One region of the Amycolatopsis thermophila genome, then DNA from elsewhere that is predicted to be linked to it. Evidence: riboswitches for the same ligand, from Rfam matches in the RefSeq annotation. Region 1 holds a riboswitch; each other region holds the start of a gene.

Evidence for each region. A riboswitch is a leader RNA that binds a small molecule or an ion and turns the genes downstream of it on or off. The one in region 1 is predicted to bind S-adenosylmethionine.
Region 2: it holds a riboswitch for S-adenosylmethionine, as region 1 does, so the genes downstream of both, thrC (threonine synthase) here and FB470_RS31430 (aminotransferase class V-fold PLP-dependent enzyme) in region 1, are expected to answer to the same signal.
Region 3: it holds a riboswitch for S-adenosylmethionine, as region 1 does, so the genes downstream of both, FB470_RS15615 (methionine ABC transporter ATP-binding protein) here and FB470_RS31430 (aminotransferase class V-fold PLP-dependent enzyme) in region 1, are expected to answer to the same signal.

The regions. Positions count from the first base shown of each region.
Region 1 covers NZ_JAUSUT010000001.1:6,406,915-6,413,860, forward strand. Annotated here, with positions in the region: gene FB470_RS31415 (AsnC family protein) at 1-1,051, shown strand, start outside; gene FB470_RS31420 (RluA family pseudouridine synthase) at 1,478-2,404, opposite strand; gene lspA (signal peptidase II) at 2,401-2,976, opposite strand; gene FB470_RS31430 (aminotransferase class V-fold PLP-dependent enzyme) at 3,024-4,355, opposite strand; SAM riboswitch class IV at 4,389-4,503, opposite strand; gene FB470_RS31435 (potassium/proton antiporter) at 4,550-6,028, opposite strand; gene FB470_RS31440 (DUF167 domain-containing protein) at 6,060-6,332, opposite strand; gene FB470_RS31445 (ArsR/SmtB family transcription factor) at 6,489-6,946, opposite strand, start outside.
Region 2 covers NZ_JAUSUT010000001.1:412,490-419,435, forward strand. Annotated here, with positions in the region: gene FB470_RS01880 (VOC family protein) at 1-36, opposite strand, end outside; gene FB470_RS01885 (EamA family transporter) at 59-922, opposite strand; gene rpsT (30S ribosomal protein S20) at 1,075-1,335, shown strand; gene holA (DNA polymerase III subunit delta) at 2,096-3,076, opposite strand; SAM riboswitch class I at 3,213-3,345, shown strand; gene thrC (threonine synthase) at 3,359-4,624, shown strand; gene FB470_RS01905 (ComEC/Rec2 family competence protein) at 4,637-6,904, opposite strand.
Region 3 covers NZ_JAUSUT010000001.1:3,130,416-3,137,361, reverse strand. Annotated here, with positions in the region: gene FB470_RS15635 (ABC-F family ATP-binding cassette domain-containing protein) at 1-216, opposite strand, end outside; gene FB470_RS15630 (4-(cytidine 5'-diphospho)-2-C-methyl-D-erythritol kinase) at 216-1,178, opposite strand; gene FB470_RS15625 (TetR/AcrR family transcriptional regulator) at 1,188-1,757, opposite strand; gene FB470_RS15620 (DHA2 family efflux MFS transporter permease subunit) at 1,925-3,319, shown strand; gene FB470_RS15615 (methionine ABC transporter ATP-binding protein) at 3,368-4,381, opposite strand; SAM riboswitch class I at 4,571-4,662, opposite strand; gene rsmA (16S rRNA (adenine(1518)-N(6)/adenine(1519)-N(6))-dimethyltransferase RsmA) at 4,718-5,578, opposite strand; gene FB470_RS15605 (resuscitation-promoting factor) at 5,659-6,946, opposite strand, start outside.

The DNA of each region.
Region 1 (6,946 bases):
CGTCCGCCTGCTCGCCGCACTGGCCGAGCTGGGCAAGGTGGCCGTGCACGAACTCGCCGCCCGGATCGGGATGGATCCGCGCGAGGCCGCCTACCGCCTGGTGGCGCTGTCCGGCAGCGGGCTGCCCCTGCTGGTCGGCGTGGAGAGCGACCCGCAGGGCCTGCGCGCCGCGCTCGCGTTCCGCTCCCCGCCCGCGCCCTACCAGGCTCATCCCTCGGGTGCGGTGCCCGCCGGCCACCCCGGGCGCCCGGCCGCGGGCCCTCCGCCGCCGGCCGGGTTCGCGCCACCCGGCGGGGCCGGCGTGCCCGGCCACCCGGCGCCGAACCCGCCGTCCGGGCCGTACCCGGCGCCGGGTGCCCCGCAGGGTGTCCCGTCCGGGCCGTACCCGGTGCCGAACGGTGCCCACGGCATGCCGTCCGGGCCGTACGCGGTACCGGGCGCCGCGCAGAACGCGCCGTCGGGACCGTACGCGGTGCCCGCCCCCGCGCACCAGCAGCCGGGCGGTCCCGGCGGCGTGCCCTCGGGCCCCCATCCGGCGCCCGCGCCGGACCCGGTGATCAGCACGTGGGGCCCGCCGCAGACGGCGTCGTGGGCGCGCGGCGACCAGCGCCCCGCTCCCCCGCCCGGCCCGCGGACCGGCCGGATCGGCGACCGCCTGGCGAGCCAGGGCCTGGAGGGCGAACAGCTGACCGTGCAGCTGCTGGAGGTCCAGGACCCGGCGGACTTCCTGTTCGGCGCGGCCGGGTACCGGCTGGAGCCGGGCGAGCGGGCCGTCGTGGTGCACACCGAGGTCACCAACACCGGCCCGGTGCCGTTCGTGTCGCTGCCGGACAACTACCTGGAGCTGCTGACGGCCGACGGAACCGCGATCGCCAAGGCGGCGGTGTCGCTCACCTCACGGCCGCCGCACAAGATCGGCGTCCAGCCCGGCGAGACGGCCGGCGGGCACACGGTCTACGTGCTGGCCGAGTCGACCCGCGTGGTGTCGGTGCGCTGGAGCCCCCGGCCCGAGCCGGACGAGCGCTCGCTGACCTGGTCCCTGGAGGACTAGCGCGTGTCTGACACCAGTTTCGGCTGGTTGTTGGGATGCTGCTGGTGGTGTGGCGGTGCGAGTTGCTGTCGGATGCGGCCTCGCCGGATGGTCGGCGACGAACCGGGGACATCTGCGCGCCCGCGGCGTCACCACAGTGATCCCCGAGCCAGCTGACCAGCCTAGGCACCGCAAACGCCGCGGTTCCGGCACGCGGGCGACCGCCTGCCTTCGACGCGGCGGACCACCGAGGTCGCAGCGTCGTCGAACGACGGTTCACCCTGCCCGAACCGTGGCGGGCCCCCGGCTACTCGTTACGACACGTTGGCCATCGTCTACCGATCAGCAGTCGTCCTGCATGTCCTGATCACCTGGACAAAGACAGTGTTAGACACGCTCTGGCGCTACCGCGCTTCCGCCCCGCTGGGGCCGGCGCCGTCGCGGGCGTCAGCTCTCCGCGCGCAGCACGTCCAGCGCGTGCGCGAGGTCGTCCGGGTAGGGCGCCTCGAACTGGACCCACCGGCCGTCGGCCGGGTGCGCGAACCCGAGCGTGCGCGCGTGCAGCCACTGCCGCGTCAGGCCGAGCTTGCGGGCCAGCACCGGGTCCGCCCCGTACGTCAGGTCCCCCGCGCACGGGTGGCGCAGCGCCGAGAAGTGCACGCGGATCTGGTGGGTGCGCCCCGTCTCCAGCTTGACGTCGACCAGCGACGCGGCGCGGAAGGCCTCGATCACCTCGTAGTGCGTGACCGACGGGCGGCCGCCGGCGACCACGGCGAACTTGTAGTCGTGGCGGGGGTGCCGGTCGATGGGCGCGTCGATGGTGCCGCGCGTCGGATCGGGGTGGCCCTGCACCACGGCGTGGTAGCCCTTGTCGACCGTGCGTTCCTTGAACGCGCGCTTGAGCACCGTGTAGGCGTGCTCGCTCTTGGCCACCACCATGACGCCCGTGGTCCCGGCGTCGAGCCGGTGCACGACCCCCTGGCGCTCGGCGGCGCCGGAGGTCGAGATCCGCAACCCGGCCGCGGCGAGCCCGCCGACCACGGTGGGACCGGTCCAGCCGGGACTGGGGTGCACCGCGACGCCGACCGGCTTGGACACCACCACGATGTCGTCGTCGTCGTGGACGATGCGCAGCCCGTCGACCGGCTCGGCGACCACCTCGACCGGGTTGTCCGGCTCGGGCAGGGTCACCTCGAGCAGCGAGTTGGCCGACAGGCGGTCGGACTTGCCGGCGGGCCGGCCGTCCAGCAGGACGTCACCGGACTCGGCCAGTTCGGCGATCACCGTGCGGGACAGGCCGAGCAGTTTCGCCAGGCCCGCGTCCACGCGCATGCCGTCGAGCCCGTCGGGGACGGGCAGCATCCGGGCGCTCACCGCTTCGCCCTGCCCTTCACGGTCCCGTCGTACTCGCGGCCGAGCAGCGACAGCAGCACGATCAGCACGCCGCCGACGCAGATCGCCGAGTCGGCCACGTTGAAGACGGGCCAGACGTCGCCGTTGGGCGCGAACAGCGACACGAAGTCGACGACGTGCCCGCGCAGCACGCCGGGGGCGCGGAACAGCCGGTCGGCCAGGTTGCCCGCCGCGCCGGCGAGGATCAGCCCGAGCCCGACCGCCCAGCCGACCGACCGCAGCCGCCCGGCGAACCAGATCAGCGCGACGACGACGCCGATCGCGACGATGCCGAAGATCCAGGTGCCGCCGGTGGGCCCCATGCCGAAGGCCGCGAAGGGGTTGCGGATCAGCTGCAGGTAGACGAGGCCACCGAGGATCCGGACCGGCTCGTGCCCCGCCAGGGTGGCCACGACGACCGACTTGGTCACGACGTCGAGCGCGAGCACGACGACGGCGATCACGGCCAGCAGCAGGGCGCGCCGCTTCGGGGGCGGGCTCACCTGCTGCTCGTCCGGCACGGTGTCCGGGGAGGGCTGGGGGTCACTGCTCACCCCGCCATTGTCCACGTCAGGCCCGCCCGCCCGGTCGCGGTCCCCGCTCAGGCCAGGAACCCCGGCAGCGGCCGCGGGTCCGGCGCCGGCGCCCACCGGCCGTCGACCACCGCGTAGGTCCACCGGGCGCCGCGCGCGACGATCTGCCGCAGGGCGGTCACCAGCCGGTCCACGTGCTCGGTCGTGGTGCCCAGGCCGAGGCTCACCCGCAGCGCCTGCTGCCCCTCCCGCCCCGTGCGCCGCACCAGCCGCCGCACGGCGATGTGCGCGCAGAACGCCCCGTCGCGCACGCCGATCCCGTACTCGGCCGACAGCACCGCCGCGACCCAGCCCGGGTCGAAGCCGTCGAGCACGAAGCTCACCGTCCCGACCCGCTCGGCGGCGCCGTCGAACAGGCGCAGCTCGGCCAGGCCCGGCACGGTCGCCAGACCGCGGCGCAGCCGCTCCAGCAGCGCGCGCTCGTGCTCGGCCACCGCGTCCCACGACGCGGCCAGCCGCTCGCACGCCACGCCCAGCGCGTACACGCCGACCGTGTTCGGCGAACCGGCCTCGTGCCGTTCGGCGCCGGACTGCCACGCCACGCCGATGCCGTCGCCGTCCCGGCGCACCGCCTTCGTCGCCCCGCCACCGGCCAGGTACGGGTCCGCCGCGCGCAGCCAGTCCGCCCGGCCCACGAGCGCGCCGGCCCCGAACGGGGCGTACAGCTTGTGCCCGGACAGCGCCACGTAGTCCACGTCCAGCTCGCGCAGCGAGATCGGCCGGTGCGGGGCCAGCTGGGCGCCGTCCAGCGCGATGCGCGCGCCGTGGCGCCGGGCCGCGGCCGCGATCTCGGCCACCGGCAGCAGCTCGCCGGTCACGTTCGACGCCCCCGTGACGACCACCAGCCGCGGCCCCTCCGGGCAGGCCCGCAGCGCACTGTCCACAGCGGACACCGCAGCCAGTCGCGTGGCGGGCAACGGAATCCGGTGCACGTTCGGGCCGCGCCAGGGCAGCAGCGCGGCGTGGTGCTCGGTGTCGAACAGCACCACCGAGGTGTGCCGCGGCACGCTGCGGGCCAGGAGGTTCAGCGCGTCGGTCGTGTTGCGGGTGAACACCACCGCGTCCGACAAGCGGGCGCCGGCGAAGCGGCGCAGCACGTCACGAGTGCGCTCGTAGACCTTTGTGGACACCTGCGAGGCGAACCCGGCGCCGCGGTGCACGCTGGCGTAGTAGGGCAGGAACTCGTCCACCGCGCGCCGCACGTCCTCCAGGCACGGGGCGCTGGCGGCGTGGTCGAGGTTGGCGTAGCCCAGCGCGCCACCGGTGACCAGCGGGACGGTCGCCGTCGCGGTGACGGCGGGCAGGGTGGGGGCGGCGACACGATCGAGAGCGAGAGTCATCGAAGGCTCCTCGGGTCCAGGGACCCGCCAGGGGGTCCGCGCTTGCCCGCCGCACCTCGCGACGAGCCAGGTCCTCACCCGGGGCACCCCACCGCGGAAGGAGGGTTGCCGGCCAGCGAGCCGGGGCTTGACGCTGGCACTCATGACCTACCGGCACACCGTAGCCGATGACCGCGGCCGCGCGCCAGCGCGTCTCACGTCCCGGACTCGCCCTTCCAGCGCGCGAGCGGGCCGGCCCGGTCGACCGCGCGGATGCGGCGCTCGGCGGCGTCGCGTGCCGATTCGGTGGTGACGATCAGGATCTGGTCGCCGCGCTGGAGACGGTCGGTGCGCTCCGGGGTGAAACTGCGGCCGTCGCGCACGATCAGGCTCAGCGAAGCGCCGTGCGGCAGCCGCAGCTCGGACAGGTACACGCCGTGCAACCGCGAATCGCGGTGGATCCGCACCTGCAGCAGCTCGGCCTGCAGCTCGTCCAGCGGCGCGGCATCGACCGCGATCTCCTTCGGCTCGGTGTCGGCGGGCAGCCGGAGGAGGCGCGCCAGCGGGCCCAGCGTGGGCCCCTGCACCAGGGTGAGCACGATCACCAGGACGAACATCGCGTCGACGAGCCGTTGCGCGCCGGGCAGCTGCCGGGACAGCGGGATCATCGCGAGCACGATCGGCACCGCGCCGCGCAGCCCGGCCCAGGACAGGAAGACCTGCTCGCGCGCCCGGACGCGGAACGGCAGCTGCGTGATCAGCACCGACAACGGCCGGGCGAGCAGCAGCACCACCGCCCCGGCGATCAGGCCGGGCACGACCGCCTCCAGCAGCCGCTCGGGCGAGGCGAACAGGCCCAGCAGCACGAACAACCCGATCTGGGCGAGCCACCCGAGTCCCTCGGCGAAGGACAGCGTGTCGGAGCGGTGCGGCAGGCTGGAGTTGCCGAGCACGACCGCGGCGACGTAGGTGGCCAGCAGCCCGGACGCGTGCAGCAGCTGCCCGGACGAGTAGGCCACCACGCAGACCGCGACCGTCGCAAGTGGATACAGGCCGGTCGCCGGCAGCGCGGCGCGGCGCAGGGCCCACGCGCCGGCGAACCCGAGCGCGAGGCCGAGGACGAGCCCGGCGGACAGTTCGTAGACCACCAGCAGCGGCAGCGACCAGTCGACGCGGGTACCCTCGGCGAGCACGACGACCGCCATGTAGGCCGGGGCGTCGTTGATGCCGGACTCCAGCTCCAGGGCGCCGACGAGCCGTTTGGGCAGGCCCACGCTGCGCAGCACGGAGAACACGGCGGCGGAGTCCGTCGGGGCCAGCACGGCGCCCCACAGCAGGGCGGTGCGCCAGTCCAGACCGAGGAGCCAGTGCAGGGCCGGGCCGGTGATCGCGATGCTCAGCCCCACCGCCACCGTGGACAGTGCCACCCCCTGGGGCAACGCGGGTTTCACCGCCGTCCAGCGGGTGGTCAGGCCGCCCTCGGTGAGGATCATGACGAGCGCGGCCAGCCCCAGCGCCTGGGTCAGGAACGGGTCGGCGACCCGGACGCCGAAGCCCACCTCGCCGAGCAGCACGCCGATCGCGAGGTAGAGCAGCAGCGACGGCAGGCCGAGCCGGGTGGAGAACCGGACCGCGAGCACGGCGGCCAGCAGCACGGCCGCGCCCATCCCCAGCACGACCGGCAGCTCGCCCACCCGCACCTCCCCTGCCCGGTTTGTCAGGCTCTCAGAATAAGGAGGCCAGGCGGTCCGCCGCGCCGGGCGGGTCGGTTGTGAGCTCGATCAACTTGTCGCGGCCGCGTTCCCCTTGCACGACAACGAGATCACGGGCACGCACCCCGAGTGCCGGTGCGAGCACCTCGCGCACCGCCTCGTTGGCCTTGCCCTCGACGGCGGGCGCCCGCACCCTGACGACGAGCGCCGTCCCCAGCGGGCCGTCCCAGGAACCCCCGACGGCGTCCCGCTTGGCCCCCGGCTTGACCCGCACAGCGAACCGCATGGGGTGACTGTCGCACGGTCGTGGTCTTGCGTGGTGACCGGGCGCCCGGCGCAACCGCGATTGCGCGCGGCGGGCAGCCTGGGCACGCCTCGTGGGCGATCCGGCACCGCGCGGGGCACCACGCGGCGGCACCTCGGAGCGGAGGTGCAGCCCCGGTCAGGCGGCGCCCGAACCGAGGTCCGGGAGCTCGACCCCCAGGCGCGCCAGGGGTTCCTCCGCGGCCGGCAGCAGCCGCACCGCGCGGTCGGCGCGCCGGTCGAACCAGCCGGCCGCCACGCCCCGCGCGAACAGCGCCGCGGGGAGCGCGCCGCCCAGGTGGTCCCGTCGCTCGGTCCAGTCCAGACAGCCCCGCAGCAGCGGGCGGCGCCCGCCCTCGGGGACCTCGACCCCCAGCGACGTCAGCACCTCCCGCCCCCGGCCGGTCAGCGTGAGCCCCCCGGAGGCGTCCACCAGCCCGGTCCGCACCATCCCCTCCCGCAGCGCGACGCCCACCGCGCCGGCCAGGTGGTCGTAGCAGGTGCGCGCGAACGCCAGCCGCCGCACGCGCAGGGAATCCCGCAAACCGGTGGCCGCCCGGTGTTCCGCGTGCTGGGCCAGGTGCTCGATCAGCTCCG
Region 2 (6,946 bases), 6.0 Mb from region 1:
GGGGTGGATCAGCACCCGGCTGCTCAACACGTCCATGGTTCCTCCCTACCCCACTCGATCAGGACGCCGCAATCGCGGCAATTCCGGCCAGCACCACCACCGACCCGGCCAGCCGCCGAGCCGGATTCGGCTCGTCCAGCAGCAGCCACGCGGCGATCCCGCCGAGCACGATGCTGACCTCCCGCGCCGGGGCGACCAGGCTGACCGGCGCCATGCGCATCGCGTACAACACCAGCACGTAGGCGACCGGCGACAGCACCCCGACGACCACGGCCTCGCGCCAGTGCGCCCGCCACAGCGCACCGGTCCCACTCCCCGGACGGCATGCGGCCGGCGCGAGCAGCACGCTCTGCAACAACGCGCCGGAGGCGAAGTAGATCAACGGGGGGACGGCGAGCGCGTTGACGGCGTGGTCGTCCCACAGCGTGTAGGCGGCGATGGTGGCCCCGGTCAGCAACCCGTAGAAGACCCCGGCCCGCCGGGCACGCGCGTCCCCCGCCGACCGCGGTCCCAGGCCGATCACCAGGACGCCTGCCACGACCAGCAGTGCACCGGTCAGGCCCAGCCATCCGGGCCGCTCGCCGAACAGGACCACGGCCGCGACGACCGACAACAGCGGCCCGCTCCCCCGCGCCAGCGGGTAGACGACGGACAGGTCGCCGACCCGGTAGCCGCGCTGCAGCACGACCCCGTAAGCGACGTGGAAGACCGCGGTCAGGACCGCGGCGGGCAACCAGATCCACTGTGGACGTTGATGCTGGGCGACGAGGGTCACGACCGCGATCGGGACGCAGACCACGGCCGAGACGGTGTAGTAGAGGAACACGAACCCGGCCCCGGCGTCGACCCGCTTGGCCGCGAGGTTCCACCCGGCGTGCACGACGGCGGCGAGGAGCACCAACCCCAGCGCGGTCCCGTTCACCTCTCCCCTCCCCAGCCAGTGCAAGTGCCACCGTAACCCCCTGCTAACCTTGACGGTCGTTGCCGTGCGGCATTCCGCCAGGGAGGAAACCCGCACGCCGGGGCCGGTACAGCGCGGCAGCGAAGCCACCGACAGATCGAAGGAGCGCCTTCATGGCCAACATCAAGTCCCAGATCAAGCGCATCAAGACCAACGAGAAGGCGCGCCTGCGCAACCAGTCGGTCAAGTCCTCGGTGAAGACCGCGATCCGCAAGTTCCGCGAGGCCGCCGAGTCGGGCGACAAGGCCAAGGCCGTCGAGCTGCAGCAGGTTGCCGCTCGCGCCCTGGACAAGGCCGCCAGCAAGGGCGTCATCCACGCGAACCAGGCCGCCAACAAGAAGTCGGCGATGGCCAAGCGCGTCAACCAGCTCTGAGCTTGATCTTTCCGAGGGGCGGGCATCCGGCAGGGTGCCCGCCCCTCGCGTTTTGCCGGGTCCGGCCGGCGCCGGAGCGACGCCGGCCGGACGCCGCGCGGCCCCGGCTTCCCGGCGTTCCACCGTCCCGAGCGCCGCTGAGCAAGGCGCCCGCGCTACCCGGAGTTCTATCGTCCGCAGCGCCGCCGACCACGCCCCCCGCGCTACCCGGCGTTCCACCGCCCCGAGCGCAGCGTCGATCGCGGCCGTCACCCAGCTTCCCCGCGTGACGCCGGGCAAGCGCTGACGACCAGCCACCGCGCCGCGCTACGCAGGGCTCCACCAGCCCGACCGGCGCGATGCCGCTCCACCAGCCCGGACGCCACCAGCAACCGAAGCACGCTACCCAGCGCAGGGCCGGACAGGGCGCCGCCGACCGGCGCCACCAGCACCGCATCGCCCAGCGCTCCACCGGCCAATGCCACCATCGCCCGCACCCCGGCCCGGCTCCCAGCCCAAGGCCGGCCGGGCGCCGCTGACTACAGCCACCGGCACCGCGCTACCCAGTGCCTCACCCGCCCAAGCGCCGCCATCAACCGGAGCCCGTCCGCCGGGTTCCCGGCGTTCGGCCAGCCAGGGCGCCGCCGACCGGGGCCACCAGCACCGCATCACCTACCGCGCCACCGGCCAAGGCCACCATCGCCCGCACCCCGACGACGGTTCCCCACCCAGGCCCGGTCGGGCGCCGCTGCCCGGGTCCGCTGGCACCGTGGCGGAGCGGCTACCGCTTGTCGCGCGCGGCGGCCAGCTCCAGGACGGCCCGTTCGAGCGCGTAGGCCGGGTCCGCGGCCTGGCCTTTGACCTCGGCGTTCACGCGCGCCACCACCGCCATCGCCTCAGCGAGACCGGCCTGCGTCCACCCGCGCGACTGTCCCTGGGCCTTGCGGATCTTCCACGGCGGCATCCCCAGCTCACCAGCCATCTGGTTCGGGTTGCCGCGACCCGCCGCGGAGACCCGGGCGATGGTCCGGACCGCGTCGGCGAGGGCGTCGGCGATCAGGACGTGCGCCACGCCGATCTGCAGCGCCCACCGCATCGCCTCGAGGGCCGCACCGCGCTCCCCCGCGACCGCCTTCTCCGCCACCGCGAAGCCGGTCACGTCCGCGCGGCCGCGGTGGTAGCGGCGCACGGCCTCCTCGTCGACCCGGCCTCCGGAGTCGGCCACCAGCTGCGACGCCGCCGCGGCCAGTTCCCGCAGGTCGGCCCCCACGGCATCGATCAGGGCGGCTACCCCGGCGGGGTCGATCTTGCCCCCGGCCTGACGGACCTCGTTGCGGACGAACGACTCCCGGTCGGCCGGCCGGGTGATCTTCGGACATTCGGTGACCAGGGCACCCGCCTTGCGCAGCGCGGCCGGGAGAGCCTTGGCCGCCTTGCTGCGCCCGCCACCGGTGTGTACGACGACGAGGACGACCCCGTCGGCGGGCATCTTGGCGTAGGCCAGCACCGCGTCGGCCAGCTCCTGCCCGATGTCCTGCGCCCCCTCCAGGACGATCACGCGCCCCTCGCTGAACAGCGACGGGCTGACCAGCTCGGCCAGGGCGGGCGGGGTGAGATCCGACACGCGGACCTTCGTCAGCTCGGCGGTCGGGTCCTCCTGCCGGGCCTGGGTGAGGGCCCCGCGCACGGCGCGCTCGACGAGCAGCTCCTCTTCGCCGAGCACGAGCTGCAAGGGTGCGGAGGTGGTTGCCGGCGCGGTCACGGTTCAGATACTGCCACGGACCACCGACAGCGCCGGACCGTGATGAACCCCGCAGGGGCATGGCGCCTCCGGATCGGCGTGCCGTATGTTGTTAGCCGGGCGTTGCCGCAGCACGACAACCCCGACAACTGAATACCGCTCATCCAGAGGGGCAGAGGGAACGGCCCGACGAAGCCCCGGCAACCGGCGTCAGCCTGTCATCTCGATTCCGCGAGGTAGCTGACGACCACGGTGCCAATTCCGGCCCGCGTCAGCGGGACAGATGAGGAAAGGAACCTCGCGATGACTGCAGCCCTCGATTCGACCGCCACCCGCCGCACCGTCGACCTCGGCCCCGCCGTGGAGCTGGTCTCGAAGGAAGAGGGGCACAGCCAGCCGCTGGCCCCGGAGTTCGTCTCCGCCGAGGACTTCTCGCCCCTCGAGGTCGGCTACGACTTCGGCCGCGTGCGCCGCGAGGACATCGAGGCCGGGCCGCGCAACATCTGGCGCTACAAGAAGCTCCTCCCGGTCCCCTCGAACGTCGAGGAGATCCCGAACACCGAGCCCGGCTGTACGAGGCTGGTGAAGGCCGACCGGCTCGCCAAGGCTCTCGGGGTCAAAAGCCTGTGGGTCAAGGACGACACCGGCAACCCCACGCACTCCTTCAAGGACCGCGTCGTCGCCGTCGCCCTGGCCGCGGCTCGCGAGTTCGGCTTCGACACCCTGGCCTGCCCGTCCACCGGCAACCTGGCCAACGCCGTCGCCGCGGCCGCCGCCCGGGCCGGCTGGCAGTCGGTGGTGCTGATCCCCTCCTCGCTCGAGCGCGCCAAGGTCCTGACCACCGCCGTCTACGACGGCAACCTCGTTGCCGTCGACGGCAACTACGACGACGTCAACCGCCTGGCCACCGAGCTCGCCGCCGAGCACGAGAACTGGGCGTTCGTCAACGTCAACGTGCGCCCCTACTACTCGGAGGGCTCGAAGACGCTGGCCTTCGAGGTCGCCGAGCAGCTCGGCTGGCGGATCCCGGAGCAGATCGTCGTGCCGATCGCGTCCGGTTCCCAGCTGACCAAGGTCGACAAAGGCTTCCGCGAGTTCGCCAAGCTCGGTCTGGTCGACGACACCCCGTACAAGGTGTTCGGCGCCCAGGCCGCGGGCTGCTCGCCGGTCTCCACGGCCTTCCGCAACGGTCACGACGTGGTGCAGCCGGTCAAGCCGGACACCATCGCCCGCTCGCTCGCGATCGGCAACCCGGCCGACGGCCCCTACGTGCTCGACACCGTCCGCCGCACCGGTGGCGCGATCGAGGACGTGACCGACGAAGAGGTCGTCGAGGGCATCCGCCTGCTGGCCCGCACCGAAGGAATCTTCACTGAGACCGCCGGTGGCGTCACCGTGGCGACGGCGAAGAAGCTCATCGAGGCCGGCAAGATCGACCCCGACGCCGAGACCGTCCTGCTGATCACCGGTGACGGCCTGAAGACGCTGGACGCGATCGAGAACCGTGTCGGTCCTAAGGCGACGGTCAAGCCGTCGGCGGCGGCCGTGCACGAGGCTCTCGGGCTCTGAGCAACTCCCACCTCACTTTCCCCGGCGCACCAGTGCGGGGCCGGTCTGGTCCGGGATCACCGCGGTGTCGCCGTCGGTGTCCGTGCGGGCGACGAGCGCGCCGTCCGCGGTCAGGGTGTCGAGTGTCGTGCGGTTCGGGTGGCCGTACCGGTTGCCCGAACCGACGCTGACCAGCGCCAGCCGCGCCGACACCGCGGCCAGGAACTGGGGCAGCGAGAACCTCGACCCGTGGTGCGGCACCTTCAGGATGTCCGCGTGCAGATCGGCTCCCGCGGCCAGCAGGTCGGACTGCGCCGCGAGTTCGACGTCACCGGTCAGCAGCACACTGCCCGCCGGTGTCCGCGCCCGTAGTACGACCGAGCTGTTGTTGATCTGCGTGCCGTCGTCGTTGTCATCCTCCTCTTCGGACACAAAGGCCGGCCCCAGCACTTCGAGGCTCAGCGACGGCCACTCCAGCCGGCGCCCGGCTTCCAGTTCCAGCAACGGGACTCCGTGGCGCGCGGCGATCTGGCCGGCCTGCCGCCAGGCCCAGTCCGGGCGGCGGCCCGGTCCGACGGCGATCCCGCCGACGGCGCGTCCCTCGAACACCGATTCCAGCCCGCCGATGTGGTCGGCGTGCAGGTGGCTCAGGACCACCAACGGCACCCGGTCGACGCCCAGCCTGTCCAGGCACCGGTCCACCGGCCCCGGCTCGGGCCCGGTGTCCACCACGATCGCCCGTTTCGGCTCGCCGGTGGCCAGGACGAGGCTGTCACCCTGACCGACGTCGCACGCGACCACGGCCCAGCCCGGCGGCGGCCACCCGGGCGTGATGACCCGGCCCGGAACGACGAGCAGTAGCACCCCGGCCAGCACCAGCGCCAGCAGCACCCGTAGCCGTCGTCGCCGCAGAGCCAGCACCACAGCGACCGCGACCGCCAGGGCAAGCGCCCCACCCCACCACCCGCCGGGCCAGGGCAACACCGCTCCAGGCACCTCCGACGCCCGCCGGGCGACGAGGATCAGCCACCCCGCCTCAGGCCCGGCCAACCGCACGACCAGCTCGCCACCAGTCGGCCAGACACCCGCGACCACCGTGGCGAGCACCCCGAACACGGTCGCCGGGGCGACCACCGGAGCGGCGAGCACGTTCGCCGCCACGCTGACGATGCTCAACTGCCCGGCCATCCCGGCCACCACCGGCGCGGTCACGACGAACGCCGCCGCCGGTACCGCGAGGCCCTCCGCGAAGCCCGGCGGCAGCCCGCGCCGCTGGAGCACTTCCGCCCACCGCGGCGCCAGTAGCACCAGCCCGGCGGTGGCGATCACCGAGAGCGCGAAACCGAAGCTGACGGCCATCGCCGGGTCCCACGCCACCAGCACGCACACCGCGCCGGCCAGGGCCGGCACGACGGACCGTTGTCGTCCCAGCGCGAGGGCGAGCAGCGCGATGCCGCCCATCACCCCGGCACGCAGGACACTGGGCTCCCCGCCGGCCAGGATCACGAACCCGGCCAGTGCCACTCCGGCCAGCACCGCCGACAGCCGCGGCCCCGCGCGCAGCAGCCGCAACAACAGCAGGACCGCGCCGCACACGATGGCCACGTTGGAGCCGCTGACCGCCATCAGGTGTGTCAGCCCGGCGTCGGTGAACTCGCGGTCGAGCCGTTCGGACAGACCGCTGGTGTCACCCACGACCAGACCCGGCACCAGACCGGCCTGCTCCTCGGGGAGAACCGCGCAAGCCCGGCGCAGCGCCGCCCGCATCGACTCGGCGGCACGCTGCCACCACGGGGCAACGGTCGCGCCGGACGGCGGCCCGCGCACGTACACCGCAGCCACCGTCAGATCGGCATCCCGTGGCGGGGCCAGTTCGCCGGTGGCCATCACCTCCTGGCCCGGAACGATCCCGTTCCAGGAGGCGAAGGGTGCCAGCAGCACCACGCGTCCGGACGTGAGGACCGCCCGGCCGTCCTGTTCGGCGTGCAGGACCTCGCCTGCGACGACGACTGATCGTGGCCCGGCCTGCTGATCGGCGTACCCCGCGGAGCGGATCGGCTTCGGCCGTTCCGTCACGAGCATCCGCAGCGCCACCTCCCTTCCCTGATCGGCCAGGGCGCGCAACGGGTCGTGCTCCGCACGGCCGAACCGCAGGGCCAGGGGGCCGGTCAGCAACAGGCCGGCCACAAGCAACGCCACCGCGCCCGCCCACCAGCGTGAGCCACCCCGTCGCAGTCTGATCAACAACAGCACGGACACCACCACCGCGGCCGCACCACAGACCGCGGGCATCCACCACATCCAGAGCAGTCCGAGCAATGCCCCGAGCCACAACGACAACGC
Region 3 (6,946 bases), 3.3 Mb from region 1:
GACCACCGCGAGCCGCAACCCGCGAACCTGGCTCACCCGCCCGGAATCCGGCTCGGCCAGTCCGGACAGGACCTCCAGCAGCGTGGTCTTGCCGCCGCCGTTGAGGCCGACGACGCCGATGCGCTCGCCTTCGCCGACGCCGAGGGACACGTTGTCCAGCAGGGGACGCACCCCGAAGGACTTGGAAACCGCTTCGAGATTGATCAGATTCGCCACTATGCGTGCACCTGGGGAGGAGTGGGTCGGTGTTCGTCGCCGCCGACGAGCCGCGCGCCCGGCACCGGGCCGTGCGCGACCCGCACCGTCCGGCACACCCCGGCGCCGGCGAGCTCGGCCGCGACCTCGAGGGCCGATTCGGCGTCGGCGCACAGGAACGCGCACGTCGGGCCGGAGCCGGACACGGTGCCGGCCAGTGCGCCGGCGTTCACCCCGGCGCGCAGTGTGCGGCGCAGCCCGGGCCGCAGCGACACCGCGGCGGCCTGCAGGTCGTTGCCGAGCAGCAGGGCCAGCTGGCGCGGGTCGCCGGAGGCCAGCGCCTCGACGACCGGCGCGTGCGAGCCCACGCGCGGCGGGTTGCCGGTCTCGCGGAGCCGGTCGAGTTCGGTGAAGACCCGCGGCGTGGACAGCCCGCGCTGGTCGAACGCGAGCACCCAGTGGAACGTGTGCCGGGACAGCACCGGTACCAGCTGCTCACCGCGGCCGGTGCCCAGCGCTGTGCCGCCGTAGAGCGCGAACGGCACGTCCGAACCGAGTTTCGCCGCGATCTCGGCGAGCTCGTCGCGGCCGATGTCGAGCTTCCACAACGACGCGAGCGCGACCAGCGTGCCGGCCGCGTCGGCGCTGCCACCGGCCATCCCACCCGCGACGGGGATACCCTTGCGGAGGACCACCCGCACGTTGGCGGGGCCGTCGGTCCTGCCGACGTGGGCGGCCAGCGCCTCCACCGCGCGCCACGCGAGGTTCGCACCACCGGTCGGGACCACCTGCTCACCCTCGCCGTAGACCTCGACGCCCGGCTCCTCGGCCAGCGCGACGGTGACCTCGTCGGTCAGCGAGAGCGCGTGGAACACCGTGGTCAGGTCGTGGAACCCGTCCGGGCGCAGGTCGCCGACCGACAGGTGCAGGTTGATCTTCGAGGGCACCCTGACGGTGACAGGTGGCGGTACGACGGCGAGCACCCGTCAAGCCTACGTGCCCGCTCCGGGCCGCGGAGAGGCAAGCTCCAGTGCGACGCGCAACGCGACGTCGGCCGACGCCGCGGTCGGGTTCTCGTCCAGGAACTGCGGGTTGTTGCCGACCATGAGGGCGACCAGCGCCAGCCGGGCGCGCAGCTGCGCCACCGGATCGCTCTCGTCGGCGCCCATGAACCGGAACAGTTCCTTCATCCGCTTGGCGAGGACGTGCCCGGCGTGCAGCTCCTTGAGCGCGGGCTGGTTGTCCTGCATGAACCGCATGATCGGCCCGAACCGGCCCTGGATCAGCCCGGAGATCCGGCGCAGGACCTCTTCCCGGGCCCGCACCGGGTCGTCCTGCTGCCGCGCCCACTCGACGATCTCGTCGAGCGAAACGCCGATGTCCTCGATCAGGCTGTGGACGATGTCCTCTTTGGTGCGGAAGTGGTAGTAGAGCGCGGCCTTGGTGACGCCGAGCTTCTCCGCGATCTCGCGCAGCGAGGTCTTCTCGTAACCCTGTTCGACGAACAGGTCCAGCGCGACCCGCTGGATGCGTTCGCGCGTGTCGGTCCGCCGCCCCGCCATGACCGTCCTTCCTGAGGAACTCTCAATCTTTGCTTGACGACCGGCTAGCAATGGGCCTACCGTGCCGTCAGCGCCATTGCTTGTCGGCCGACTAGCAATGGTCGCCCACAGTCTAACGCAGGTCTCGAGCAGGGGGTTCCATCGTGACAACAGCTGCTCCGGCGCCGGTGTCGGCGCCAACGGACTCCAGAAGGTGGTGGGCGCTCGGCGTCATCGGGCTCGCCCAGCTGCTGGTCATCATCGACACCACGATCGTCAACATCGCGCTGCCCACCGCGCAGGCCGACCTCGGCATGTCCGACGTCGCCCGGCAGTGGACGATCAGCGCCTACACGCTCGCCTTCGGCGGCCTGCTGCTGCTCGGCGGGCGGCTGGCCGACCGGCTGGGCCGCAAGAACACGCTGATCGTCGGCGCGCTCGGGTTCGCCGCCGCCTCGGCGGTCGGCGGGATGGCCGCCGGCCCCGGCCTGCTGATCGCGGCCCGCGCGGCGCAGGGGGTCTTCGCCGCGCTGCTCGCGCCGTCCACGCTCTCCCTGCTGACCCTGACCTTCACCGAGGCCAAGGAACGCGCCAAGGCGTTCGGGATCTTCAGCGCGATCATGATGTCCGGCGGTGCGCTGGGCCTGCTGGCCGGCGGCGCGCTGGCCGAGTACGCGTCGTGGCGCTGGTGCCTGTACGTGAACCTGCCGATCGCGATCGCGGCCGCTCTCGCCGGCTGGTTCGTGCTGCCGAGCGTGCCCGGCCACCGCTCGACGCGGCTGGACTGGATCAGCGGGGTCCTCGGCAGCGCCGGGATCGGCGGGCTGGTCTACGGACTGTCCGAAGCGGCGACCCGCGGCTGGGGGTCGGGCATCGTGCTCGGCTGCCTGACCGGTGCCGTGGTGCTGCTGGCCGCGTTCGTGTTCCGGCAGGCCCGGGTCAGCAACCCGTTGCTGCCGCTGCAGGTCCTGTCCGATCGGGCCCGCTCGTCCGGCTTCCTGACGATCGCGATCGCCGCGTTCGGCATGTTCGGGATGTTCCTGTTCATCACCTACCAGCTGCAGGCGATCATGGGCTTCGGCGCACTCGGTGCCGGTGTCGCGTTCCTGCCGTTCCTGCTGGCCAACGTCACGGTGTCGACGCTGCTCACGCGGCGGCTGATCCCGCGGACCGGGCCGCGGCCGCTGCTGGTGATCGGGCTGCTGCTGATGGCCGCCGGGCTCGCGGCACTGACCCAGCTGTCCGTCGACACGTCGTACGCGTCGCTGATCCTGCCGATGGAGCTGGTGCTCGGCGCCGGCGCCGGGCTGGCGATGCCGACGGTCATGAACATCGCGACCGCACGGGTGGCGGCGAAGGACGCGGGCGTGGCCTCGGCGTTCATCACCACCTCGCAGCAGGTGGGCGCGTCGCTGGGCACGGCGTCGCTGAACACGATCGCCGCGAGCGCGACCGCCTCCGCGGCCGGGCTGAGCCTGCCGGCGGCCACCGTGCACGGCTACGCCGTCGCGAACGGGTGGGCGGCCGGGGTCGTGGCACTCGGCGCGATCGCCGTCGGGTTCCTGGCCCGCACCACCAAGTGAGACGAGGAGGGGCGCCCCGTCCGGGACGCCCCTCCTGCGCGCGTTCGGTCAGGCCGCGACGACGCTCTTCGGGCCTTCCTTCGGCTGCACCACGTGGGCGCCGCGGTCGGCGATCCACGCCAGCGCGGTGTCGGCCTGCGCGCCGTTGACGCCGATGCGGAAGCGGGCCACCGGGGTGTCGCCGACGCGGGTGAGGCCGCCGCCGATGGTGGCGAGCTCGACGTCGAACCGGGCCGAGGCCTCCGGCAGCAGCGCGCCGACCGCCGCGAAGCCGATGAGCACGACGTCGGCGGACCGGTCGTAGCTCGCCGACTGGGACCGCGGCGTGTCGATCGCGGGCAGCAGGCTCTGCGCGACCTTGCTGGCCGGGTTGGACAGCAGCTCGAGCACGGTTCCCTGCTCGACGAGCCGGCCACCCTCCAGCACCGCGACCCCGTCGCAGACGCGCCGCACCGCCGCGCCGTCCTGGGTGGTCAGCAGCACGGTCACGCCCAGCTCCGCGCGGGCGCGGTCGAGGACGGTCAGCACCGCGCCGGTCTCCTCGGCACCGACGCCGGCCGTCGGGTCGTCGGCCAGCAGCACGGCCGGACCGGCCGCGAGGGAACGCGCGAGTGCGACGCGGCGACGCTGACCCGGGGTCAGCTCGCTCGGGCGCAGCGCGGCGCGCTGCGTCAGGCCGGCCAGGTCGAGCAGGCGGCCGACCCGGCTGCGGCGCTGCGGTCCCTCGAGGCCGAGCTGTTCCAGCGGGGCCGCGACGTTGCCGGCCACGGTGCGCTCGGCGTGCAGCACGGGCTGCGCGTCCAGCACCGCGACCTGGCGGCGCACCTCGCGCAACTTCCGCCCGTCGAGACCGGTGGTGTTGAGGCCGTCCAGGCGCACCACACCGCGGTCGGGCTTCTCCTGCAGCGCGATGCAGCGGGCCAGGGTGGACTTGCCCGAGCCGGCCGGGCCGACGACCCCGAAGAGGGCACCGGCGGGCACGTCGACGCTCACGTCCCGCAGGGCGTGGACGGGCGCGGGGGCACCGGGGAAGGACTTGGTCAGGTTTTCGACAGTGATCACGAAAGGCTCCAGCACAACGGGCGCGTACGCGCCGACCGCACACCAGGGAGACCGTCCACTGAGGACGGTCAGGCGAAGACAGGAGAAGGGTGGTGGAAGGAAGAGCGGTCAGCGACGACACGCACAGACCGTGCGACGACATTCGTCGACCACGCGGCGCCTCGTGAGCATCGTGCGATACACAGGAATCCTCCATCGGTCCTGGCGTTAGCACCTGCCCCCGGGTGGGGTGGTTGCTGCGGCTTCGGCGAGCCAGGTCTCTCAGCCGCTCGGGATGGATACCTCAAAGAGTAGAACGGACTTCACATCTTCTTCGCAAGGCTTACGGGTGCGAGATCACACCAACGGTGGCAAGGCCTTGCCCTGCGCGATCTTGGCGAAGTCGGCGACCCCGAGCTGCTCGCCCCGCGTGCGCGGATCGATCCCGGCCGCGCGGAGGATCGCCTCGGCCCGCTCGCCCGACCCCGCCCACGACGACAGGGCCGCCCGCAACGTCTTGCGGCGCTGGGCGAAGGCGGCATCGACGACGGCGAACACCTCGTCCCGGTCCGCGTCCGACACCGGCTCCGCGGACCGTTCGAACCCGACCAGCGCGGAGTCGACGTTGGGTACCGGCCAGAACACGGCCCGTGGCACGGGCGCGACCTTCCGGGCCCGGCCGTACCAGGCGATCTTCACGCTCGGCACGCCGTAGGTGCGGCTGCCCGGCCCGGCGGCCATCCGGTCGGCGACCTCGGTCTGCACCATGACGAGACCGTGCGCCAGCGAGGGCAGCTCGGCCAGCAGGTGCAGGACCACCGGGACGGCGACGTTGTAGGGCAGGTTCGCGACCAGGTGCGTCGGCTCGTCCGCCAGATCCGCGCCCCGGAGTTTCAGGGCGTCGAGCGTCAGGACAGTGCAACGCCCCCGGGCTTCGGGTGCGCGCTCCTCGACCGTGGCCGGCAGGCGCCCGGCCAGGACCGGGTCGATCTCGACCGCGGTGACCCGCGCGCCCGAGGCGAGGAGACCGAGGGTCAGGGAGCCGAGCCCGGGACCGATCTCCAGGACGTGGTCGTCCGGGGTGACCTTCGACAGCTCGACGATGCGGCGGACCGTGTTCGGGTCGTGGACGAAGTTCTGGCCGAGCTTCTTCGTGGGCCGCACGTCCAGCTCGGCGGCCAGCCCACGGATCTCGGCTGGTCCGAGCAGTGCGGTCACGCCGGAAATGCTACTGGCCGGGAAAACGACGATGACCCCGGCCGTGGGCCGGGGTCATCATCGGGGATATCCGGGGAGGGTCAGCCGGCGGCCTTCTTGCCGCAGACGGGCCAGGCGCCGTAGCCGCCGCGGTCGTCGCGCACCTTCGTCGCGATCGCGATCTGCTGCTCGCGGGTGGCCTGGTGCGGGTAGGCCGCGTAGGCGTCACCGCCGTAGGCGTCCCACGTGCCCTTGTCGAACTGCAGACCGCCGTAGTAGCCGTTGCCCGTGTTGGCGGCCCAGTTGCCGGTCGACTCGCACTGGGCGATGCGGTCCCAGATCGCGCCGTCGCTGACGACGGGCTGCTTCGTGCCGACCCGGACGATCTTCGGCTTGGCCTCGACCAGGACCTTGGTCGAGAGCTCCTCGCGGTCGGTTTCCTTGCCGTTGCGCTTGGTGATCCGGTAGGTCACCAGCTTCTTGCCGGCCGTGCCCGGGTCGTCGACGACCTCCTTGCCGGCCTCCAGGGTCGAGTCCTTGATCTCCTGGACGTCGGGCTCGATGTCCTCTTCCTGGTTGATGACGGACACGCCGGTGCGGGAGATGTGCACCTCGGCGCCGTTGGCCAGCTTCAGGCCCAGACCACCGTCGATCTCGTCGTCCGGGCCGAGCGACAGGCCCTGCTGGCCGAGGAACTCCTCCGCGGTGACCGCGGTGGTGTCGACCTGGCGCGGGGCGGCGTCACCGTCGAAGAGGGTGACGTGCTTGAGGGTCTTGACCTCGACCGTCGCGCCGTCCAGCGGGAGCTCCGCGGTCAGCGGCATCGAGAAGGCGGCGCCCGGGCCGAACTTGTCGCTCAGGCCCAGCTGGGAAATCGCTTCCTGGAGGCTGGACGCGCGCACCCACGACTCGCGGGCCTCGCCGTCGACGACCAGGTTCAGCTTGCGGCCGCGCTCCAGCTTGATGACGCCACCGTCACCGACCGGCGCCTGCGGCGAGGGGGACAGCGCGTCGTGCTCACCGACGGTGAGACCGGCGTCCTCGAGGACCTCGCCGACCGTCTTGCCGAAGCTGTGCACGGTCTGCGTGTGACCGTCGACGTCGACGGTCACGCTCTTGTTCATGGCCAGCGCGGCCGCGCCGCCACCGGTGAGGCTGATCAGCAGGGCCAGGACCGAGCCCCGGAGGAACCGGCGCTTCCAGGTCTTGACGGCGGTGACGAGCGCCTTCTCCGGCTCCGCCTCGGCCTCGGCGACCGCGGTGCGGTCCTCGGCCACGGCGTCGGGGACCGCGAGCGCGGGGAGCATCGTGGTCTCGGCGTTGATCAGGCGGATCAGCTCGTCGACGTCGATCTCGGCCTCGGCCATGAGATCGTCCGCGTCCGTGCCC